One region of the Streptomyces sp. NPDC000941 genome, then DNA from elsewhere that is predicted to be linked to it. Evidence: riboswitches for the same ligand, from Rfam matches in the RefSeq annotation. Region 1 holds a riboswitch; each other region holds the start of a gene.
What was found. Region 1 has a riboswitch for cobalamin ahead of ACWDSL_RS14225 (cobalamin biosynthesis protein). Riboswitches for the same ligand answer to the same signal wherever they lie in the genome.
Positions count from the first base shown of each region.

Region 2: it holds a riboswitch for cobalamin, as region 1 does, so the genes downstream of both, cobN (cobaltochelatase subunit CobN) here and ACWDSL_RS14225 (cobalamin biosynthesis protein) in region 1, are expected to answer to the same signal.
Region 3: it holds a riboswitch for cobalamin, as region 1 does, so the genes downstream of both, ACWDSL_RS16370 (CbtB domain-containing protein) here and ACWDSL_RS14225 (cobalamin biosynthesis protein) in region 1, are expected to answer to the same signal.
Region 4: it holds a riboswitch for cobalamin, as region 1 does, so the genes downstream of both, ACWDSL_RS30500 (ribonucleoside-diphosphate reductase subunit alpha) here and ACWDSL_RS14225 (cobalamin biosynthesis protein) in region 1, are expected to answer to the same signal.

Region 1 covers NZ_JBSFMM010000035.1:54,086-59,296, reverse strand. Annotated here, with positions in the region: gene ACWDSL_RS14230 (cobyric acid synthase) at 1-409, opposite strand, end outside; gene ACWDSL_RS14225 (cobalamin biosynthesis protein) at 412-1,707, opposite strand; cobalamin riboswitch at 1,868-2,068, opposite strand; gene ACWDSL_RS14220 (hypothetical protein) at 2,191-2,457, opposite strand; gene ACWDSL_RS14215 (anion permease) at 2,470-3,714, opposite strand; gene ACWDSL_RS14210 (class II aldolase/adducin family protein) at 4,109-4,744, shown strand; gene ACWDSL_RS14205 (alpha/beta hydrolase) at 4,842-5,211, shown strand, end outside.
Region 2 covers NZ_JBSFMM010000204.1:13,872-19,082, forward strand. Annotated here, with positions in the region: gene ACWDSL_RS41910 (hypothetical protein) at 1-537, opposite strand, end outside; gene ACWDSL_RS41915 (hypothetical protein) at 531-1,799, opposite strand; cobalamin riboswitch at 1,862-2,022, shown strand; gene cobN (cobaltochelatase subunit CobN) at 2,054-5,211, shown strand, end outside.
Region 3 covers NZ_JBSFMM010000043.1:3,442-8,652, reverse strand. Annotated here, with positions in the region: gene ACWDSL_RS16380 (histidine phosphatase family protein) at 1-368, shown strand, start outside; gene ACWDSL_RS16375 (CbtA family protein) at 319-1,086, opposite strand; gene ACWDSL_RS16370 (CbtB domain-containing protein) at 1,109-1,330, opposite strand; cobalamin riboswitch at 1,369-1,525, opposite strand; gene ACWDSL_RS16365 (RidA family protein) at 1,557-1,970, opposite strand; gene ACWDSL_RS16360 (acyl-CoA dehydrogenase family protein) at 1,967-3,091, opposite strand; gene ACWDSL_RS16355 (AMP-binding protein) at 3,219-4,910, shown strand; gene ACWDSL_RS16350 (PaaX family transcriptional regulator) at 4,915-5,211, shown strand, end outside.
Region 4 covers NZ_JBSFMM010000111.1:16,953-22,163, reverse strand. Annotated here, with positions in the region: gene ACWDSL_RS30515 (histidine phosphatase family protein) at 1-131, opposite strand, end outside; gene ACWDSL_RS30510 (2-hydroxyacid dehydrogenase) at 242-1,273, shown strand; gene ACWDSL_RS30505 (FGGY family carbohydrate kinase) at 1,375-2,853, shown strand; cobalamin riboswitch at 3,142-3,264, shown strand; gene ACWDSL_RS30500 (ribonucleoside-diphosphate reductase subunit alpha) at 3,390-5,211, shown strand, end outside.

The sequences.
Region 1 (5,211 bases):
CGTGCGTACGCCGCAGCTCGGCCAGGCATTCGGTGACGGTCCCCAGCAGCGCCTCCTGCCGTCCCTCGTGGTACCCACGCGCGCTCAGCTCGCCCACCGGCTTGCCCAGCAGCACCACTTGGCTGCTGCGGTCGCTGCCGGGCTTGAGCAGGACGGGGTTCATCAGGGCGCTCGGCTCGACGCGTGCGGCGGCGGCCTGCATGGCCTGGGCGCGGCCGATCTCCGCCCCGTCGCGGGTCACGAAGGAGTTGAGCGACATGTTCTGCGCCTTGAAGGGCGCGACGCTGACGCCCTTACGGCTGAGCCAGCGGCAGATTCCGGCCGTGACGACGCTCTTGCCCGCGTCCGAGGTCGTACCCGCGACGAGCAGCCCGCCGCCCGGCGCGCCTCCGCCCTGTATCCCGCTCATCCTCAATCCCTCCCCGCGGCCGTCGGCCGCACCGTCGCCGGACCGCCCGACCGGCCCGCGCCGGGTGCCCGCAGGGACCGTGCCCAGCGGGTGAGCGCGCCATGTGGAGCACGCGTGGTGGGTACGGGCGCGGCGGCGGGCCGCGCGGCCGTACGGGCCGACCGCGGCGCCGCCCCCGCCGCCGGCCGGGCCCCCGCCGCCGGCCGGGCCCCCACAGCCGGCCGGGCTCCCACTGCCAGCCGCGCCGCGACGGACACGCCGAGCGCCAGGGCGCCGACGCGCCGCGAAAGCCGTACCGCGCGCTCGATGTCGGCCGCCTCGACCGGCCGCCCGCCGGGGTTGAGCACCGGCCGGTGCTCGACGCGGCCGCCGTACGCGAGGGTGCCGCCCAGCCGTACGCCGAGCGCGCCCGCGAACGCGGCCTCCACGGGGCCCGCGTTGGGGCTCGGATGGCGGTGGCCGTCGCGCCGCCAGGCGCGCCACGCGCCGCGCGGATCGGGCCCGGCCAGGGCGGCCAGCGCCGCGGTGAGCCGTGCGCCGGGCCAGCCGGCCACGTCGTCCAGCCGGGCCGAGGCCCAACCGAACCGCCGGTAGCGCGGCGACTTGTGGCCCACCATCGCGTCCAGGGTGTTGACGGCCCGGAAGCCGACCAGGCCAGGCACCCCGCCGACCGCCCCCCACACCAGTGCGCCGACGACGGCGTCCGAGGTGTTCTCGGCGACCGACTCGACGACGGCGCGCGCGATCTGTGACTCGTCCAGCGCCTGCGGATCGCGCCCGCACAGGTGCGGCAGCCGCCGCCGGGCGGCGTTCAGGTCACCGGCGGTCAGCGCGCCGCCGACAGCCCGCGCCTCCCGGCCCAGCGTCGTCCCGCCGAGCACCGCCCAGGTGGCGGCGGCGGTCAGCATGGTCTGCGCGGCGGGGGAGCGGCGCCCCAGAGCGGAGGTTTCCGCGGCGAGGTGCCCCAAGACGGGATGCCCCAAGACGGGATGCCCCGAGACGGGACGTCCCGCGGGTTTGAGGACAGCGCTGCCCAGAGCGGAGCCTCCCGGCGCGGGGCGCCCCAAGGCCCGTACGGCGCGCACCGACAGCACGGCGCCCGCGGCCGCGCCGCCCGCGCACAGCGCGGTGTAGAGGGCCCCGGATCCGCGGTGGTCGCGCCACAGCAGCCGCTCGACGGCCAGGGCGGCGCGCCCGAACGCGGCCACAGGATGGCCGCGGCGCGGATCGCCCATGGCGAGGTCGCCGAGAAAGCCGAGGGCGGCGCCGCACGCGTACCAGGCGTGATCGGCACGCATCGTCAGCCCGCCGTCTTGCCTTGGGACATGGGGAACGTCGGGAACATCAGGAGTGTCGGGAAAGCCGGGACGTGGCGCAGGGGCAGGGGCCGCGGGCGGGTCGGCGGCATGGCGGTGCCGGGCATGGCGGTATGTCCTCACTCAGGGTCCGCGCCCTGGTTCGACGTGACCGGCGGTGAGAGTCTCCTGGCTCCCGGATCCGCGCTTCTCCCGGTCTTCCAGCCGACGTGTGGACGGCCGTGACTCGTACGGGCGATGGGAGAGCGCTCCCCGGTGACAGTGGCGGGACCGCGCCGGATTCTCACCGGCTTCCTCTCCTGCCGCCGTTTGGCTCCGGAAGTCCACCATGGGCCGCGAATGGCCGTCAACTCGCGAATGCCCCACCCTGTGTGAGTGTGCCGAGGAGCACATGCCACGGCCGCCGGGCTGGAACGCGCTGGTCGGCGCGTTCCAGCCCGGCGGCCGTGAGTGGGTCGAACGGAGTCAGGCCACGATCAGGTTGATGCCGTATGCCACGGCCGCCGCGCACAGCGCGAAGCAGAGGTACGCGCCGGTGCGCGCGGGGCCGAAGGCGCCGCCGGCCGGGGCCGGGGCGGTGGACGCGGTGGCGGCCGTGTCGGTGGCCGCCTCCGCCCGCTGCGGCTTACGGGAGGTGCCGAGGATGCCGAGGGTGAAGACGCCCACGAAGCCGACGGTCACCACGAGGCTGATGCCGAAGACCTGGCCGAGGGCCGCCCAGTCGATGCTCATCGCGTTACTTCCTTAGCTGGTGCTGCCGGTGGCCGCGGAGGCGCCTGCCGGGGTGGCGGAGGAGGTGGAAGCGGCACGGGCGGGCGGCGGGGCCACGGACTGGAGGGCCGCCGTGACGACACCCACCGGCTCGGGCGGCAGCGCCGTAGCCTCGTCGATGTCATTGACGTTGGTGTGGTCGACGGGCTTGCGGCGCGAGGCCGCCCAGATCCCGGCGCAGGCGGCGACCGCGAGCACGGCGACCGCCGTGACGCCCCAGTCGCCCTGGTCCGCCAGCAGCGCGGCGCCGCCCGCGACGAGGCCCGCGGCGGGCAGGGTGAGCACCCAGGCGAGGACCATGCGGCCCGCCGTGGACCACCGCACCACAGCGCCCTTGCGGCCGACCCCCGCGCCCATCACGGAGCCGGAGCAGACCTGGGTGGTGGAGAGCGCGAAGCCGATGTGGGACGAGGCGAGGATGACGGTCGCGGCGCCGGTCTGGGCGGCGAAGCCCTGCGGCGGCTGGATGTCGGTGATGCCCTTGCCCATGGTGCGGATGATGCGCCAGCCGCCCAGGTACGTACCGAGGGCGATGGCCAGGCCCGCGGAGACGATGACCCACATCGGCGGGTCGGAGTCGGGCGCGATCACACCGCCGGTGATCAGCGCGAGGGTGATGACCCCCATGGTCTTCTGGGCGTCGTTGGTGCCGTGGGCGAGGGAGACCAGCGCGGCCGAGGCGATCTGCCCGGCGCGGTAGCCCTTCGCGGTGTCCTGGGGGTCGCGGCCGCGGGCCAGCCGGTAGGTGAGCCGGGTAGCGACCAGGGCGGCGACACCGGCCACGATCGGCGCGGCGACGGCCGGGATCAGGACCTTCATGACGATCTTGTCGCTGTTGACCCCGTCCATGCCGACGGAGACCAGGGTGGCGCCGATGAGGCCGCCGAAGAGGGCGTGCGAGGAGCTGGAGGGCAGCCCGGCCAGCCAGGTCAGCAGGTTCCACAGGATCGCGCCGACCAGCCCCGCGAAGATCACTTCGGGGCGGACTCCGGCGTCCTCGTCGATGATCCCTCCGGAGATCGTCTTGGCGACCTCCACGGAGAGGAACGCGCCGACGAGATTGAGGACCGCCGACATCGCCACCGCGATCCGGGGACCGAGAGCCCCCGTGGAGATCGTGGTCGCCATGGCATTGGCCGTGTCGTGGAAGCCGTTCGTGAAGTCGAACACCAAGGCCGTAACGATCACGATCCCAATGAGAAGCGTGATGTGTTCCATCGAACTCCTTCGTGGGGGAATGCGATCCCCGAACTTGGCGACACGGAGCGTCGCCATGTGACTACCGTGCGTAGTGCATTTTGGCCACCGCGAGGCCACCGGGATGGCCGCACGAGAAGCCCCTCCTGTGGGAGGGGGAGGATTCGCACACCCCTGGGCAATCGGTGCGACAACCAAAGGGTGTGGCCACGACAGTAAGGACATGGGGTGAACGGAAGATGAACTGAGGTGGGCTCGGGGGTGACGCACCTGCGGGAAGGCGGCACCGATGATCCACTCGCCCCCGCACTGATGCGTACACGACGGCTCGCCTGCCATGATCGGCGCCCGGAGGTGAGGGATCGTGACGAAGCCGGATGCCGCACGACCGAATGGACTTGGGGAGCGACCGGACCTGCGGGAGGGCTGGGAGCGGGTGGTGGAGACGGCCCGCAGGACGGTCGCCGACGGCCTGGTCGTCGGCACCTCGGGCAATGTCTCGGCCAGGGTCGGCGACATCGTCCTGGTGACCCCGAGCGGCGTCCCGTACGACCGGCTCGGCCCGGGTGACGCGGTCGGCGTCGACCTGGACGGGCGCCAGGTGATCGGCGAGCTGGCCCCCACCAGCGAACTGCCGATGCACCTCGCGATCTACCGCGACACCGACGCCGCGGCCGTCGTCCACACCCACGCCGTACACGCCACGGCCGTCTCCACCCTGGTCGACGAGGTCCCCGCGATCCACTACATGACCTGCGCCCTCGGCGGCCCGGTGCGCGTCGCGGGCTACGCCCTGTACGGCACCGACGAGTTGGCCCACAACATGCTCGACGCGCTGCGCGACCGTACCGGCTGTCTGCTGCGCAACCACGGCACCGTCGTCCACGGAGCCACGCTCGACCAGGCGTACGACCGGACGGCCCAGCTGGAGTGGATGTGCCGGGTCTGGCTCACCGCGGCCGCCGTCCCTGGGTACACCCCGGCCCTGCTGTCACCCGAAGAGCTGCGCCGCGCCGCGGACAAGCTCAGCGGCTACGGCCAGCCCCGCTGAGCCGCCGGCCCCGCTGAGCCGGGCAGGTCGCGGGTCGATCACCCGGCCGGGCGGCGCCCGCTGGCCCGCGGCGGCTTCCCCGACCACACTGGGAGAGATGCAGCTGCGGACGAAGGCGGTTGTGGCCGCCACCACGATGCTCAGTGTCGGCGCCGGCGCGGTGGCGGCCGGGCGGTACGCCAGCGGCGCCGCCCTGAAGCCCGGCCCCGGCCGGCCGTTCCCGCACGACCCGCGGCTCACCGTGCACGCCACGCAGGCCGACCGGATCACCCTCACCCGCAGCCTCGCCTCGCTGCGCCCCGGCACGTACGGCCTCGCCGGCTCCGGCTGCCACGCCGTCGTCGGGCCCGTCATCGAGGACGCCCCGCACCCCCCGGACTCCGTGGTCCGCCGCCTGGAACGGGTGACGTACGGCACCCTGGCCCCCGGCACCCGCGTCGGCTTCACCCCGCAGGTGCACATCGGCA
Region 2 (5,211 bases), on a different contig from region 1:
GGACCCTGTGGCATCTCGTACGGCGACCCGGTAGCCGTCGCCCGTCGCCAGCACGTCGACCCACCGGCCCGGCCCGCCGGGGTGGCCGCAGCGCCGCTCGCAGCCGGAGAAGTACACGGGCAGCCGGCTTCGTGCCGGGCCCGGTCGGCCGCCGACGGACGCCTCGCCCGCCACCGCGCGCGCCGCCTCGGCACGCACATCGGCCAGGGACTTGGCGCAGCCGGGCCGTCCCGTACACGCGCCGACCCCGAACCAGGGGGAGTGCGGCGCGGTCACAAGACCGGCGTCGGCGAGCTCCCGCAGCGCGGCCTCGGCGTCGCCGGGGGAGAAGCCGGGCAGCACCACGCCGCGCCAGGGTGTCACACGCAACTCGCCCGAGCCGCCCCGGGCGGCGAGCTCGGCGAGCAGCCGCCACCGCGCGGCGGTGAGCCGCCCCAGCGGGACGGCGACCGACACCGCGCATCGCCCGTCCGGCCCGGCGACGAGTCCGACGGCGGGTGCGCCGGAGGCGGCGCTAGGGGGCGGGGCTGTCACCATGCCTTCCGGCGCCGGCGCCGCATCCGCCGCTTCGCGCCTCGCGGTTCGCTCCGGCTGGGTGATGTCCGGCGCGGCGGCCCGGGCGGGCGGCTGCCGGCTTCCCGAGCCCTGCGTGCCCGCGACGCCCGGCGCGTCTCGCTGCGTTGCCGGGGATCGGCCGTACGTGGCGCCGGCCACGACAGAGGGCTCGCTGCTGCCCTGTTCTCCCGCCGCGTCGGCCGCTGGTGTTCGCGCCTCGACGACCGGCGGGACAGGACCGAGGCGCGTGGCTCGGACCTCCGCTTCGGCGAGTCGCCGGGCCAACCGGTCCGCCGTAACGGCGTGTCGCGCCGACAGCTCGCGAACGCGCCAGGCCCGCGTGCCACTCGCGCGCACCGCGTCGAGAAACGCCGCGGCGGCCACGGCGGCCGCGCGCGGCACGTCCTCGGCGAGCACCCGGAACTCGACCCCCGCCGCCCCGCCGCCCCGCCGGGTGGAGGGTTCCAGGCCGTCGTCCTCGGGTCACCTGGTGGGCCGGGGTGGGCGTATGGCCGCGCGGGGTCCCGCGTGTCGCCACCGCCCTCCGTCCGGCGGTCCCGGCGTGTCGGGACGGTTGCCGCGCCGTGGGCGTCCGCCCCGCCGCGGCTGCCCGCCACGCGCGCCCCGGCAGGAGCCGGGCGCGCGTCCGGACCGGCCGGTTCGTGCCCCCCGGCGGAGCCGAGCCGCAGCACCGCCTCGCCGTCCGGCGCTGCGACCAATGTCACATCCGCGCCCAGCGCCGCCACATCGCCGCGCCCGTCGTCGAGCGCGAACAGGAACCGGCCGGACAGCCCGGCCAGTTCGGCCAATCCGGAACCCGCGGGCGCGCTGTCACACAGCAGCGCGTCCAGCTCCCGCGCCCACGCCGAGACATCCGCGTACCCCGCCCCGTCCAGCCCGGACAGCGGGGACGCCACGATGTTGCGCACCCGGTCGTGGCGGTCCGACGGGAGCAGCCCTGCCGTCCGCAGCCGGGCCGCGAGTCCGGCCCCGCACCCCGCGTCGAGGCCGCGCAGCTGCAGATTGCCCCGGGAGGTGAGGTCCAGCCGGCCGTCGCCCAACTCCTCGGCCGCGAGCGCCAGCACGAGCGCCTGACGTGCCGTCAGGCGCCCGGCGGGCAGCCGCACCCGGGCCAGTGCGCCGTCGTCCGCCGAGTGCAGGCGGAGCGCGCCGGGGCAGGCGTCGTCGCGACCGCGCACGGGGGTTTCGTCCCCTGGTGGGGCGGTTGTCGGGGGGAGGGGCATGGCGGCGAGCATACCGACGATTGCGTTCGGCTCACCGCCCCGCGGCAGGTCAGAAGCGCCTACTATGCTCACGGCGGGTCGGTCCCGGCCCGCCACAACAAAAGACGGCAAAAAGGGTAGGAAGCCGGTGGAAATCCGGCGCGGTCCCGCCACTGTGAGCGCGGCAGCCGGTATTGCGACGGCCGCGCGAGCCAGGAACTCCCGCCGTCTTCAACCCGCCCGGGGCGCGGACCCCGAGGAAGGCCTGCCGTCGCATGATCCTGCTGCTGTCGACGTCCGACACCGACCTGCTCAGTGCCCGCGCGGCACAGACTCCGGTGCCCTATCGGCTCGCCAACCCGGCCCGGCTCCCCCTGGACGAGCTGCCCGCGCTGCTCGACGGCGTCGAACTCGTCGTCGTACGGCTGCTCGGCGGGGTGCGCGCCTGGCAGGAAGGGCTCGACGCGCTGCTCGCCGGGGACCGCCCGGTCGTGGTCCTGACCGGCGAACAGGCCCCGGACGCCCAGCTCATGGAGGCATCCACGGTCCCGGTCGGGATCGCCGCCGAGGCCCACGCCTATCTCGCGCACGGCGGGCCCGGCAACCTCGGCCAGCTGGCCCGCTTCCTGTCCGACACCGTCCTGCTGACCGGCCACGGCTTCGAGCCGCCCGCACCCGCGCCCTCGTGGGGCGCACTGGAGCGCACCGCGCGCGAGGACGTCACCGGCCCGCGGATCGCCGTGCTCTACTACCGCGCCCACCATATGAGCGGCAACACCGCCTTCGTGGAGGCGCTGTGCCAGGCCGTCGAGGACACCGGGGGCCGCGCGCTGCCGCTGTACGTCGCCTCGCTGCGCGCGCCCGAGCCCGAGTTGCTGGAAGCCCTCGCCGAGGCCGACGCGGTGGTGACCACCGTGCTCGCCGCGGGCGGCACCCGGCCCGCCGAGGCCTCGGCCGGCGGCGACGACGAGGCGTGGGACGCGGGCGCGCTGGCCGGGCTGGACGTCCCGGTGCTCCAGGCGCTGTGCCTGACCGGCCCGCGCGCCGCGTGGCAGGAGAACGACGAGGGCCTTTCGCCGCTGGACGCGGCGACCCAGGTCGCCGTCCCGGAGTTCGACGGGCGGCTGATCACCGTGCCGTTCTCCTTCAAGGAGACCGACGAGGACGGCCTGCCCGTCTATGTCGCCGACCCCGAGCGCGCCGCGCGTGTCGCGGGAATCGCCGTACGACACGCCCGGCTGCGCCACATACCGGCGGCCGACAAGCGCCTCGCGCTCGTGCTGTCCGCCTACCCCACCAAGCACTCCCGCATCGGCAACGCCGTCGGCCTGGACACGCCCGCCAGCGCCGTCGCCCTGCTGCGCCGGCTGCGCGCGGACGGCTTCGACCTCGGCCCCGAGGAGGGGCCCAAGGCGCTTCCCGGCCTCGCCTCCGGCGACGGCGACGAGCTGATCTACGCCCTGATCGAGGCGGGCGGCCACGACCAGGACTGGCTCACCGAGGAGCAGCTGGCCCGCAACCCGGTCCGGATCCCCGCCGCCGACTACCGCCGCTGGTACGGCCGGCTGCCGCAGGAGCTGCGCGAGGCGGTGGAGGGGCACTGGGGGCCGCCGCCGGGCGAGATGTTCGTCGACACGAGCCGCGACCCTGAGGGCGAGATCGTGCTGGCCGCGCTGCGCCGGGGCAATCTGCTCGTCGTCATCCAGCCGCCGCGCGGCTTCGGCGAGAACCCGATCGCCATCTACCACGACCCCGATCTGCCGCCCTCGCACCACTACCTGGCCGCCTACCGCTGGATCGCCACCGCTCAGGCCGACGGCGGGTTCGGCGCCGACGCCATGGTGCACCTGGGCAAGCACGGCAACCTGGAGTGGCTGCCCGGCAAGAACGCGGGCCTGTCCGCCGCCTGCGGCCCCGACGCCGCGCTGGGCGACCTGCCGCTGATCTACCCGTTCCTGGTCAACGACCCGGGGGAGGGCACACAGGCCAAGCGCCGCGCCCACGCCACCCTCGTCGACCACCTTGTGCCGCCCATGGCCCGTGCCGACTCCTACGGCGACATCGCGCGCCTGGAGCAGCTGCTGGACGAGTACGCCGCCATCTCCGCGATGGACCCGGCCAAACTCCCCGCCATCCGCGCCCAGATCTGGACCCTCATCCAGGCCGCCAGGCTCGACCACGACCTCGGCCTGGAGGACCGGCCGGACGACAATGGCTTCGACGACTTCCTGCTGCATGTGGACGGCTGGCTGTGCGAGGTCAAGGACGCCCAGATCCGCGACGGCCTGCATGTTCTCGGCAGCGCCCCCTCCGGCCCCCAGCGGGTCAACCTCGTCCTGGCCATTCTGCGCGCCCGGCAGATCTGGGGCGGCTCCACCGCGCTCCCCGGGCTGCGCGAGGCACTCGGCCTCGACGAGTCGGCCGCCACCCGCACGGGCGCGGACGAGGCGGAGGACCGAGCCCGCGCCCTCGTCCAGGCGATGGAGGACGCCGACTGGGCCCCGGAGGCCGTGGAGAAGGTGTGCCTGGGGCTGCCCGAGGAGCAGCACGACGCGGTGACCGCGATCCTCGACTTCGCCGCCCGCGAGGTCGTGCCGCGGCTGGCCGCCACCACCGACGAGATCGATCACGCCGTGCACGCCCTGAGCGGCGGCTTCGTGCCCGCGGGCCCCTCCGGTTCACCGCTGCGCGGCCTGGTCAACGTCCTGCCGACCGGCCGTAACTTCTACTCCGTCGACCCCAAGGCCGTGCCCAGCCGGCTGGCCTGGGAGACCGGCCAGGCGCTCGCCGACTCGCTGCTGGAGCGCTACCGCCGCGACAACGACGGCGCCTGGCCGCGCTCCGTCGGCCTGTCGCTGTGGGGCACCAGCGCGATGCGCACCTCGGGCGACGACGTGGCCGAGGCGCTCGCACTGCTGGGCGTCCGCCCGGTGTGGGACGACGCCTCGCGGCGAGTAACGGGACTCGAACCCGCGACACTTGAGCAGCTGGGCCGCCCCAGGGTCGATGTCACTCTACGCATCAGCGGCTTCTTCCGCGATGCGTTCCCGCATGTCGTGGCCCTGCTCGACGACGCGGTACGGCTCGCCGCCTCCCTCGACGAGCCCGAGGACGACAACTACATCCGGGCCCACGCCCAGGCCGACCTCGCCGAGCACGGCGACGAACGCCGCGCCACCACCCGTATCTTCGGCTCCCGCCCCGGCACCTACGGTGCGGGTCTGCTCCAGCTCATCGACAGCCGCGACTGGCGCACCGACGCCGACCTGGCGGAGGTCTACACGGTCTGGGGCGGCTACGCGTACGGCCGCGGCCTGGAAGGCCGGCCGGCCCGCGCCGAGATGGAGAGCGCCTACCGGCGGATCGCGGTCGCGGCCAAGAACACCGACACCCGCGAACACGACATCGCCGACTCGGACGACTACTTCCAGTA
Region 3 (5,211 bases), on a different contig from region 1:
GTCTGGATACGGGCCGCTGGCGGGGCCTCACCCTGGACGAGGTCGGTGCCGCCGAACCGGAGGCGGTGGCCCGGTGGCTGGCCGACCCGGCGGCCGCGCCCCACGGCGGGGAGTCGGTACGGGACCTGTGCCTGCGGATCGGACGGTGGCTGGACGCGGCGTCGCTGACGGACGGCCATACGCTCGCCGTGGTGGAGCCGGACGTGGTGCGGGCCGCGGTGGTGCATGTGCTGGGCGCGCCCGCGGCGGCCTTCTGGCGTGCCGACGTCCCGCCGCTGACCGCGACCGGGGTCAGCGGGCGGGCCGGGCGCTGGAACCTCAGACTGGGGCAGCCGCTGAATCCGCGGGCGGAAGACGACTGCCCCTGAGCTTCGGGCTCAGGAGGCGCTCGGCCAGCTCGCCGAAGACGAGTCCGAAGCCTCCCCACATCGTGACCTGGATGGCCAGCGCGGAGAGCCGGAACCGCCACAGCACGGTGGCCGGGAAATCGGCGGGCACCTCGTTGACGGCCGGCAGGAACGCAGACGCCAGGCCGATCACCAGGGCGAAGGCGGCCACCGCGGCGACGGTGGCGTACCAGGTGCCCAGTTTCGGGGCGAGCCGCTTGCCGAGGATGGTCGCGGCGATCGCGAGGAGCACGCTGAGCACCATCATCAGCAGATAGAGATTGGTCCGCTTGGAGATGGTGTCGGCGTCGCCGACGGCGGGCGGATTGGCCGGGTACTTGAGGAACGGCACGACGTAGACCGCGAGCAGGGCGCAGCCGGACAGCAGCAGCGCGGTGGCCCGCGGAGTGAAGCGGCCGATGCGGCCCAGGGCGAAGCAGTAGGCGAGGGCGGCGATGCCGCCGAAGGCGACCCCGTAGATCAGCACACCGGTGGCCAGGCCGGCGGTGGACTGCAGGCTGCGGGAGACGAGTTCGACCTCGTGGTGCTCATGCGCCGGGGCATGGGACTCCTCGAAGCCGATCGCCTTGTCGACATTCGGTTCCCCGAGGAGATAGGCGACGATCAGGGCGAGCACGCCGGCCCCGAGGCCGGCGAGCATGCCACGGACGAGCAGGTTCCGTACCGTTGTGGAATTCATGAGGGTGTCGGCGTCCCTGGCGTCAGTGGCAGGGGAAACCGAGCAGGTGGCGGGCGTCGTGCACCCACTCGTGGACGTCCTCGCCGGAGACGACCGAGGTGGCGCCCTGTTCGGCGCCGACGAAGTACAGCAGGACCAGCATCAGGATGCCGAAGAACACCGCCCACGGAACGATCGCGCCGATCGGCAACTTTGCCGGGAGAGCGGGAGTGGTGGCGGTCGGCTGAGCGACATGCTGCGCCATGGCAGGGCCTCCTTAAGGGAGTTTCGCGTCCCATCTCGGTGGTGCATTGGACGACAGCTACGGGTCTGACTCACGAAACATCCCTTGGAACGTGTGGAACGTCTCGTTCACAGTGGCGCGACCGTGCCGGGTTCCCACCGGCTTCCGTCTTGCCGTCGTCGATATGGCACCGACGGTACCGCGCGGCGCGTGCCTGGCCAATACCGCGCCTTTGTGACGTGATGCGCTACGGCAGCACCGCGATGCCGTCCAGCTCGACCATCGCCGCCTCGTCCCACAGCCGGACGACGCCGATGACCGCCATCGCGGGGTAGTCGCGGCCCGCCAGCTCCCGCCAGATGCGGCCGAGTTCGGGGGCGGACGCGCGGTAGGCCGCGACGTCGGTGGTGTGCACGGTCAGCCGGGCCAGGTCCGCGGGGGTGCCGCCGACCGCGGTCAGGGCGGTGAGCAGGTTGGCCAGCGCGCGCCGGAACTGGGCCGGAAGCGTGGCACCGACGACCGCGCCCGCGCCGTCCAGCGCGGTCTGGCCCGCCAGGAAGACCAGGCGGCCGCCGGTGGCCGTGACGGCGTGGCTGAAGCCGGTGGGCGGGGAGAGCTCGGGCGGGTTGGTGCGCAGCAGGGAGGGGTGCGGCTCGGTCATCGGTACAGCTCCTTCGCGATGATCGTGCGCTGGACCTCGGTCGCGCCCTCGTAGATCCGGGGCGCGCGCACCTCGCGGTACAGGTGCTCCAGAAGATGGCCGCGGCGCAGCGCCCGAGCGCCGTGGATCTGTACGGCGGCGTCCACGACGTACTGGGCGGTCTCGGTGGCCAGAAGCTTGGCCATCGCCGAGCTCCTGGCGATGCCCGGCGCGCCCTCGTCGTACGCGGTGGCGGCCGCGTAGACCAGGAGGCGGGCGGCCTCGGTGCGGGTGGCCATCTCGGCGAGCTGGTGGGAGACGGCCTGAAGGTCCTTCAGCGGCCCGCCGAAGGCGGTGCGCTCCCCGGCGTGGGCCACGGAGGCGTCGAGCGCGGCCTGGGCCATGCCGACGGCGAACGCGCCGACGCTCGGCCGCAGCAGGTTGAGGGTGCGCATGGCGACGCCGAACCCCTTGTCGGGTGTGCCCAGGACGTCCTCCCGGGTGACGGGGACGCCGTCGAAGGCGAGGCTGCCGATGGGGTGCGGGCTGAGCATGTCAAGACGCTCGCCGGTGAGCCCCGGCCGGTCGGCGGGGACGAGAAAGGCGGTGACGCCGCGCGAGCCCGCGCCCTGGGTGGTGCGGGCGAAGACGACGGTGAAGTCGGCCTCCGGGGCGTTGGAGATCCAGCACTTCTCGCCCTCCAGCCGCCAGCCGCCCGCCCCGTCGGGGTCGGCCCGCAGACCGAGCGCGGCGGCGTCGGAACCGGCCTGCGGCTCGCTGAGCGCGAAGGCCGCGACCGCGCGGCCCGCCCGGACCTCGGGCATCCAGCGCGCGTACTGCTCGGGGCTGCCGGAGAGCACGATCGGATAGCCGCCGAGACCCTGGAGGGCGAGCGCGGTCTCGGCCTCCGTGCACTCCCGGGCGAGCGATTCGCGCAGCAGGCACAGGTCGAGGGCGCGCACCGGCCCGTCGCCGGGGAACAGCCGCCGCAGCAGGCCGAGTTCGCCGAGCGCGGCGGTCAGCGGCCGGTTGACCCGGCCCGGCGGGCCGCTCTCGGCGAGCGGGCGCAGCAGGTCGCGGGCGAGCGACCGCACCCCGGCGCACCAGCGCCGCTGCTTCGGATCAAGTGCGAACGACGGCACTGGACGGCCTCCCCAACGGAACGTTTATCGCGATCTGTTGACTGTCGTCACCATCACGTTACGCTGACAAGGCGACTTCAGGCAGGCATGTGCAGGCACAGGGGCAGGCATAGGGGGCGCGTCCTCGATGGAGCTCAAGCCTTCAGCGCATATCGACACCTTCGCCCGGGACCATCTGCCGCCCGCCGAGCAGTGGCCCGCCTTCCACCTCGACCTGCCAGGACCGTCCTACCCGGACCGCCTCAACTGCGGCGCCGAGCTGCTGGACCGCAGCGTCGAGCGGTTCGGCGCCGACCGGGTCGCGGTGCGCGCCGCGACGGGCGAGGTGTGGACGTACGGCGAACTGCGCGCCCACGTCGACCGGATCGCGCACACCCTCACCGGCCCGCTCGGCGTCGTGCCCGGCAACCGGGTGCTGCTGCGCGGGGCCACCTCGCCCTGGCTGGCCGCCTGCTGGCTGGCGGTGATGAAGGCGGGCGCGGTCGCCGTGACCGTACTGGCCGCGCACCGGGCCCGGGAGTTGGCGACGATCTGCGAGCTGGCCCGGATACGGCACGCGCTGTGCGACGTACGGTGCGCGGACGATCTGGTGAAGGCCGAGGTGCCGGGGCTGCGGACGACGTACTACGGCGGGGACGGCCCCGAGGACCTGCTGCGGCTCGCGGCCACCGCGTCGCCCGTGTCGTACGAGGCGGTGGCGACCTCCGCCGACGACGTGGCGCTGATCGCCTTCACCTCGGGGACGACCGGGCGGCCCAAGGGCTGTATGCACTTCCACCGCGATGTGCTGGCCATCGCCGACACCTTCTCGGCGCAGGTGCTGCGGCCGCGCCCCGAGGACGTGTTCGCGGGCAGCCCTCCGCTCGGCTTCACCTTCGGCCTCGGCGGCCTGGTCGTCTTCCCGCTGCGCGCGGGCGCCTCCGCGCTGCTGTCCGACTGGGGCGGCCCGGAGCGGCTGCTGGCCGATATCGCACGGCACCGGATCTCCGTGCTGTTCACCGCGCCGACCGCCTACCGGGCGATGCTGGGGCGGCTGGACGGCGCGGCGCCGGACGGCGGCGCGTACGACATCTCCTCGCTGCGCCGCTGCGTATCGGCCGGCGAGCACCTGCCCACCGGCACCTGGCACGCCTGGCAACGGGCGACCGGGCTGCGGATCATCAACGGCATCGGGGCGACCGAGCTGCTGCACATCTTCATCTCCGCCGCCGACGACGCGATCCGGCCGGGCACGACCGGGGTCCCGGTGCCGGGGTTCGAGGCGCGGGTGGTGGACTTCACGGACGCGGACTCCGGGTTGCGGCCCGTTCCGGACGGACGGCCCGGGCTGCTCGCCGTGCGCGGGCCCACGGGCTGCCGCTATCTGGCGGACGAACGGCAGCGCGAGTACGTACAGGACGGCTGGAACCTCACCGGGGACGCCTTCATCCGCGACCCGGACGGCTACTTCCGGTATATGGCGCGCGCCGACGACATGATCATCTCGGCCGGGTACAACATCGCGGGCCCCGAGGTCGAGGAGGCGCTGCTGCGTCACCCGCATGTGGTGGAGGCCGCGGTGACCGGGCGGCCTGACGAGCGGCGGGGCACGGTCGTGGTCGCGCATGTGGTGCTGCGGCCGGGCGTCGCGCATACCGAGGAAGCCATCGCCGCACTGCGGGAGTTCGTCACCGCGGAGCTGGCCCCGTACAAGTGCCCGCGCGAGTTCGTCTTCCTGGACGCCCTGCCCCGCACCGCCACCGGCAAGCTCCAGCGCTATCTGCTGCGTGACGGGACCACGCGGCACGGTAAGTGGGGCACGAACGGCGCCCTAGAGTAAGCGCGTGACCGGCCAGCCCACCCCCCGCTCCTTGATCGTCACCTTCTACGGCGCCTACGGCCGCGGCGGCGCCGGCCGCCCCGCCGGACCCGTCCCCATCGCCGCGCTGATCCGGCTGCTGGGCGCGGTGGGCGTGGACGCGCCCTCCGTACGGTCCGCCGTCTCCCGCCTCAAACGACGCGGGCTGCTGGTCGCCGACCGCACGGACGCCGGGGCCGCCGGATACGCGCTCTCCGAGGACGCGCGCCAACTGCTCGACGACGGCGACCGCCGCATCTACGGCGACCCGGGGGCGGAGGAG
Region 4 (5,211 bases), on a different contig from region 1:
ACCCAATGGGCGAGCGCTTCCGCTTGCCGGAATCCTCGTTCCGTCAGGGCCACGTCGGAGATCCCCGCATACCGGTTCTCCGCGTGCCACACCGTCTCGCCGTGGCGAACGAGCAGTAGACGAGCCGTCACAGGACGCTTCCTCTCCTCAGCCTGTATGACGCGCGGACCATTGCTTTGTCACGTCAACGATGTTAAATCTAGCGTCGCCTCTGTGATGGAACGCCGAAGAAAGGCCACCCATGCGCGTCCTCGCCGCCGGAGACCACTTCGTACGCCCCGACCTCATCATCGCCGCGCTCCGCGACGAGCCGGGGCTGGCGGACGTCGATGTCGCCGAGCTGACGCTGCCGTGGCCACACGAGCCGTTCGGCCCCGTGGGCGGCCCGGAGAGCCGGGTGATCGAGGCCAGTGGCACCGAGGAGCAGGTGATCGAGGCGCTGGCGGGGGCGGAGGTCTGTGTGACGCAGATGGCGCCGTTCACCGCCGGGGTCTTCGCCGCCCGCCCCGAGCTGCGCATGGTCGCGGTCTCCCGCGGCGGCCCGGTCAACGTCGACCTGCCCGCCGCCACCCGCGCGGGCGTCGCCGTCAGCTTCGCGCCCGGCCGTAACGCCACCGCCGCCGCCGAATTCGCGATCGGCATGATGCTCGCCGCGATGCGCCGCATCCCGACCGCCGACGCCGAGCTGCGCGCGGGCCGCTGGCGCGGGGACTTCTACGCGTACGAGGAGGGCGGCATCGAGCTGGACGGCGCGACCGTCGGCCTGGTCGGCTACGGGGCCATCGGCCGGATCGTCGCCCGGGTGCTGCGCGCGTTCGGCGCCCGGGTGCTGATCGCCGACCCGTACACCGACCCCGAGACCGCCCGCGCGGACGGCGTCGAACCGGTCGAGCTGGACGAACTCCTCGCCCGCAGCTCCGTGGTGAGCCTGCACGCCCGGCTCACCCCCGAGACCAAGGGGCTCATCGACGCCGACCGGATCGCCCGGATGCGGCCCGGTGCGGTCCTGGTGAACACCGCGCGCGGCGGCCTGCTGGACTACGCGCCGCTGCCGGAGGCGCTGCGCACCGGCCGGCTCGGGGCCCTCGCCCTCGACGTGTACGACCTCGAACCGCCGCCCGCCGACTGGCCGCTGCACTCCGCGCCCAATGTCGTCACCACCCCGCACCTCGCCGGCGCCACCCGGCAGACCGCCCACCGCGCGGCCGCCATCACCGCCGCCGAGGTCGGCCGCTACGCGCGCGGCGAAAAGCTCGCCCACCCCGCGAACTAGCGCCATCATCAGCCCAGCCGCCTCGCAAACCAGCGCCCGGCCCAGCCCTCATCAGCCCAGCCCCCGCCCCACAGTCGATGCCCCCAAGGAGGGCCGTACGCATGAGCATCGTCCTCGGAGTCGACGTCGGCACCTCCGTCACCAAGGCCGTCGCCTTCGGCCGCGACGGCCGGTCCCTGGCCGCCGCGAGCCGCCCCAGCCGACTGGACCGCCTGCCCGGCGGGCGGGTCGAGCAGGACCTGGAGGACGTGCTGCGCACGGTCGCCGAGGTGGTCCGCGAGGTGACCGCCGCCCTGGCCGCCGGCGGCCTGGCGGCCCCGGTCGCGCTCGCGCTCACCGGGCAGGGCGACGGGCTGTGGCTGCGCGACGCGGCGGGCCGGGCGGTGCGCCCGCCGATCTCGTGGATGGACGGCCGGGCGAACGACACCGTGACCCGCTGGGGCGAGGACGGCACCATCCGCGAGCTCTACCGGCTCACCGGCTCCGGGGTGTTCCCCGGCTGCCATGCGCCGCTGCTGCGCTGGCTGGCCGACCACGAACCGGAGGCGCTGGCGCGCGCCGAGGTCGCGGGCTACTGCGTGGACGCGGTGGCGCAGCGGCTCACCGGCGTCATCGGCGTGGACGCCTCGGACGCGTCGATGCCCTTCCTGGACGTGACCACGCGCGAGTATGTCCCCAAAGCCCTGGAAGCGTGCGGAATCGCCGAATACGCCCGGCTGTTGCCGCCGCCCGCCGCGCCCGGCACCGTACGGCGACTGGACGAGGCGGGCGCGGAACTGCTCGGGCTGCCGGCCGGACTGCCCGTCACGGCGGGCCCGTACGACCTTCCGGCCTGCGCGATCGGCAGCGGGGTCGAGGAGGTCGGCGACGGCCTGCTGATCGTCGGCACCACGCTGGCCAGCCAAGTCCTCACCGACAGCGCCCGGATCGACCCGGCCGCCGACCCGGCGGGCATGTGGCTGTGCGTACCCGACCGGGACCGCTGGCTGCGCGGTATGCCCGCCATGGTGGGCACGGCGGCCCTGGAGTGGGTCCTGGAGTTCGCCGGGGCCACCACCGCCGACCTGGACGCCCTGCTCGCCGCGAGCCCGCCAGGGGCGCGCGGGGTGACCGCGCTGCCCTTCCTGTCCGACGCGGGCGAGCGCGCCCCGTTCGTGGAGCCCGCCGCGCGCGGCCGGTTGGACGGGCTGACCCTCGCGACGACACGCGCGGACGCCGTACGGGCCGTCTGCGAGGCCGTGGCGTACGCGGCCCGGCACTGCCTGGAGGCCGCGGGGCTGACGGCGAGCCTCGCGGCATGCGGGGGCGGCACCCGATCCGCCGCCTGGACCCAGCTGTTCGCGGACGTCCTCGGCCGGCCGGTGCGCATCCCCGACGAGCCCGAGGTGGGGGCGCGCGGCGCGGTCGCGGTCGCCTGGCGGGCGCTCGGCGACCCGGTGGACGCGTCACAATGGCGAGCCGATTCGCGTACTGTCGTACCGGACGCAGACCGCGCCGAGGCATACGAGCGCGGCTACGCGGACTACCGGGCCAGGCTGGCCCGTACCCTCGCGGAGTGGCGGGCAACGACGCCCGCTTAGAGTTCCACCCGGAGTTCGACCCGGCGCCGCGCCGGACCCGATGACGAGCCCTTGCCGGGCCGTGTCGGGCTCGCGCGCGGCCGCCCGCGAACCCGTGCCTGACCCTCGCCAGGACCGCCCCAGGGCCCGCGCAAGGCCCGCCTCAGGCCCGCGTACGGTCTGCCTCGGGCCCGCGTACGGCTCGCGCCAAGTGCGCGCCAAGTCCGGCACGGAATAGCACATTCGTACGAAACACTCCACCTCGCGACACAACATGTGGGGGCGCGTGCGCTCGCCACCACAAGATGTATGCTCATGCTCGCTGTCGCCGCAGGGGAATCCGGTGGGAATCCGGAACTGTCCCGCAATGGTGTACGCGTACGCTTTTGCGTACCCGCAAGTCCGAGGACCTGCCGACAGCCGTCTCATACGTCCGGGCCTCGCGGGTTGGGCCGGTGGACGCTGCGCGGTATGCCGTCCGCTGTTTCGGCATGCCCGTACGCGCCCATCGCTCACCGCCCCGCAAGGCCCCTAGCCGAGCGAGGGAGAGCACTTCAGTGACCATCGCGCCAGCCGATCCGGTTTCAGAGGCAGCGGCTATTCAGGGAGCGGACGACGCGCCCGGGACCGCCCTGCTGCGGACCCTGACGGCGCTCACCGCCGACCTGCCCGCCACCGACCCCGGCAAGGTCGCGGCCGCCGCCCTGCGCGGCCGCCATCCCGGTTCGGACGAGGCGGAGTTGCGCACTCTCGCGACCGAAGCGGCGGCCGGGCTGATCGCCGAGGAGCCGGAGTACTCGAAGCTCGCCGCGCGGCTGCTGACCCTCGCCGTCGCCGAGGAGGCGGCCGGGCAGGGCGCGGTCTCCTTCTCCGCCTCGGTGGCCGTGGGGCACCGCGAGGGCCTGATCGCGGACGGCACGGCCGAGTTCGTGACCGCCCACGCCGCCCGCCTGAACGCCCTGGTCGACAAGGCGCTTGCCGACGGCGCCGACGACCGCTTCGGCTACTTCGGGCTGCGCACGCTGCACAGCCGCTATCTGCTCCGCCACCCGATCACCCGCCAGGTGATCGAGACCCCGCAGCACTTCCTGCTGCGGGTGGCCTGCGGGCTGGCCGAGGACCACTCGGAGCGGGCGCTCGACGACGTCGCCGAGCTGTACCGGCTCACCAGCACGCTGTCCTACCTGCCCAGCTCCCCCACCCTGTTCAACTCCGGCACCCGGCACCCGCAGATGTCGTCCTGCTATCTGCTGGACTCGCCGCTGGACGAACTGGACTCGATCTACAACCGCTACCACCAGGTCGCGCGGCTCTCCAAGCACGCGGGCGGCATCGGCCTGTCGTACTCACGCATCCGCGCCCGCGGTTCGCTGATCCGCGGCACCAACGGGCACTCCAACGGCATCGTGCCGTTCCTGCGCACGCTCGACGCCTCCGTCGCCGCCGTCAACCAGGGCGGCCGGCGCAAGGGCGCGGCCTGTGTGTACCTGGAGACCTGGCACGCGGACATCGAGGAGTTCCTGGAGCTGCGGGACAACACGGGCGAAGAGGCCCGCCGCACCCACAACCTCAACATCGCACACTGGATCCCGGACGAGTTCATGCGCCGGGTCGAGGCCGACGCCGACTGGTCGCTGTTCTCGCCGGCCGACGCGCCTGCGCTGGTCGACCTGTGGGGCGACGAGTTCGACGCCGCGTACCGGAAGGCCGAGGCGGAGGGTCGTGCCGTCAAGACCGTCCCGGCGCGCCAGCTGTACGCCCGGATGATGCGCACCCTCGCGCAGACCGGCAACGGCTGGATGACCTTCAAGGACGCCGCCAACCGCACCGCCAACCAGACCGCCGAGCCCGGCCGGGTCGTGCACTCCTCCAACCTGTGCACCGAGATCCTGGAGGTCACGGACGACGGCGAGACGGCCGTCTGCAACCTGGGGTCGGTCAACCTGGCCGCGCACCTGGGCGAGGACGGTCAGATGGACTGGGAGCGGCTGGACGCGACCGTCCGTACCGCCGTCACCTTCCTCGACCGTGTGGTGGACATCAACTTCTACCCCACCCAGGAAGCCGGGGCGTCCAACTCCCGCTGGCGGCCGGTGGGTCTGGGCCTGATGGGCCTCCAGGACGTCTTCTTCCGGCTGCGGATGCCCTTCGACTCGCCCGAGGCGCAAGCGCTGTCCACCCGGATCTCCGAGCGCATCATGCTCGCGGCGTACGAGGCGTCCTGCGCGCTCGCCGAGCGCCACGGCCCGCACCCGGCCTGGTCCGCCACCCGCACCGCGCGCGGTGTGCTGCACCCGGACCACTACACGGACGCGGTGGCGACCTGGCCCGAGCGGTGGGCGGCGCTGCGCGAGCGGATGGCCAAGTCGGGCATGCGGA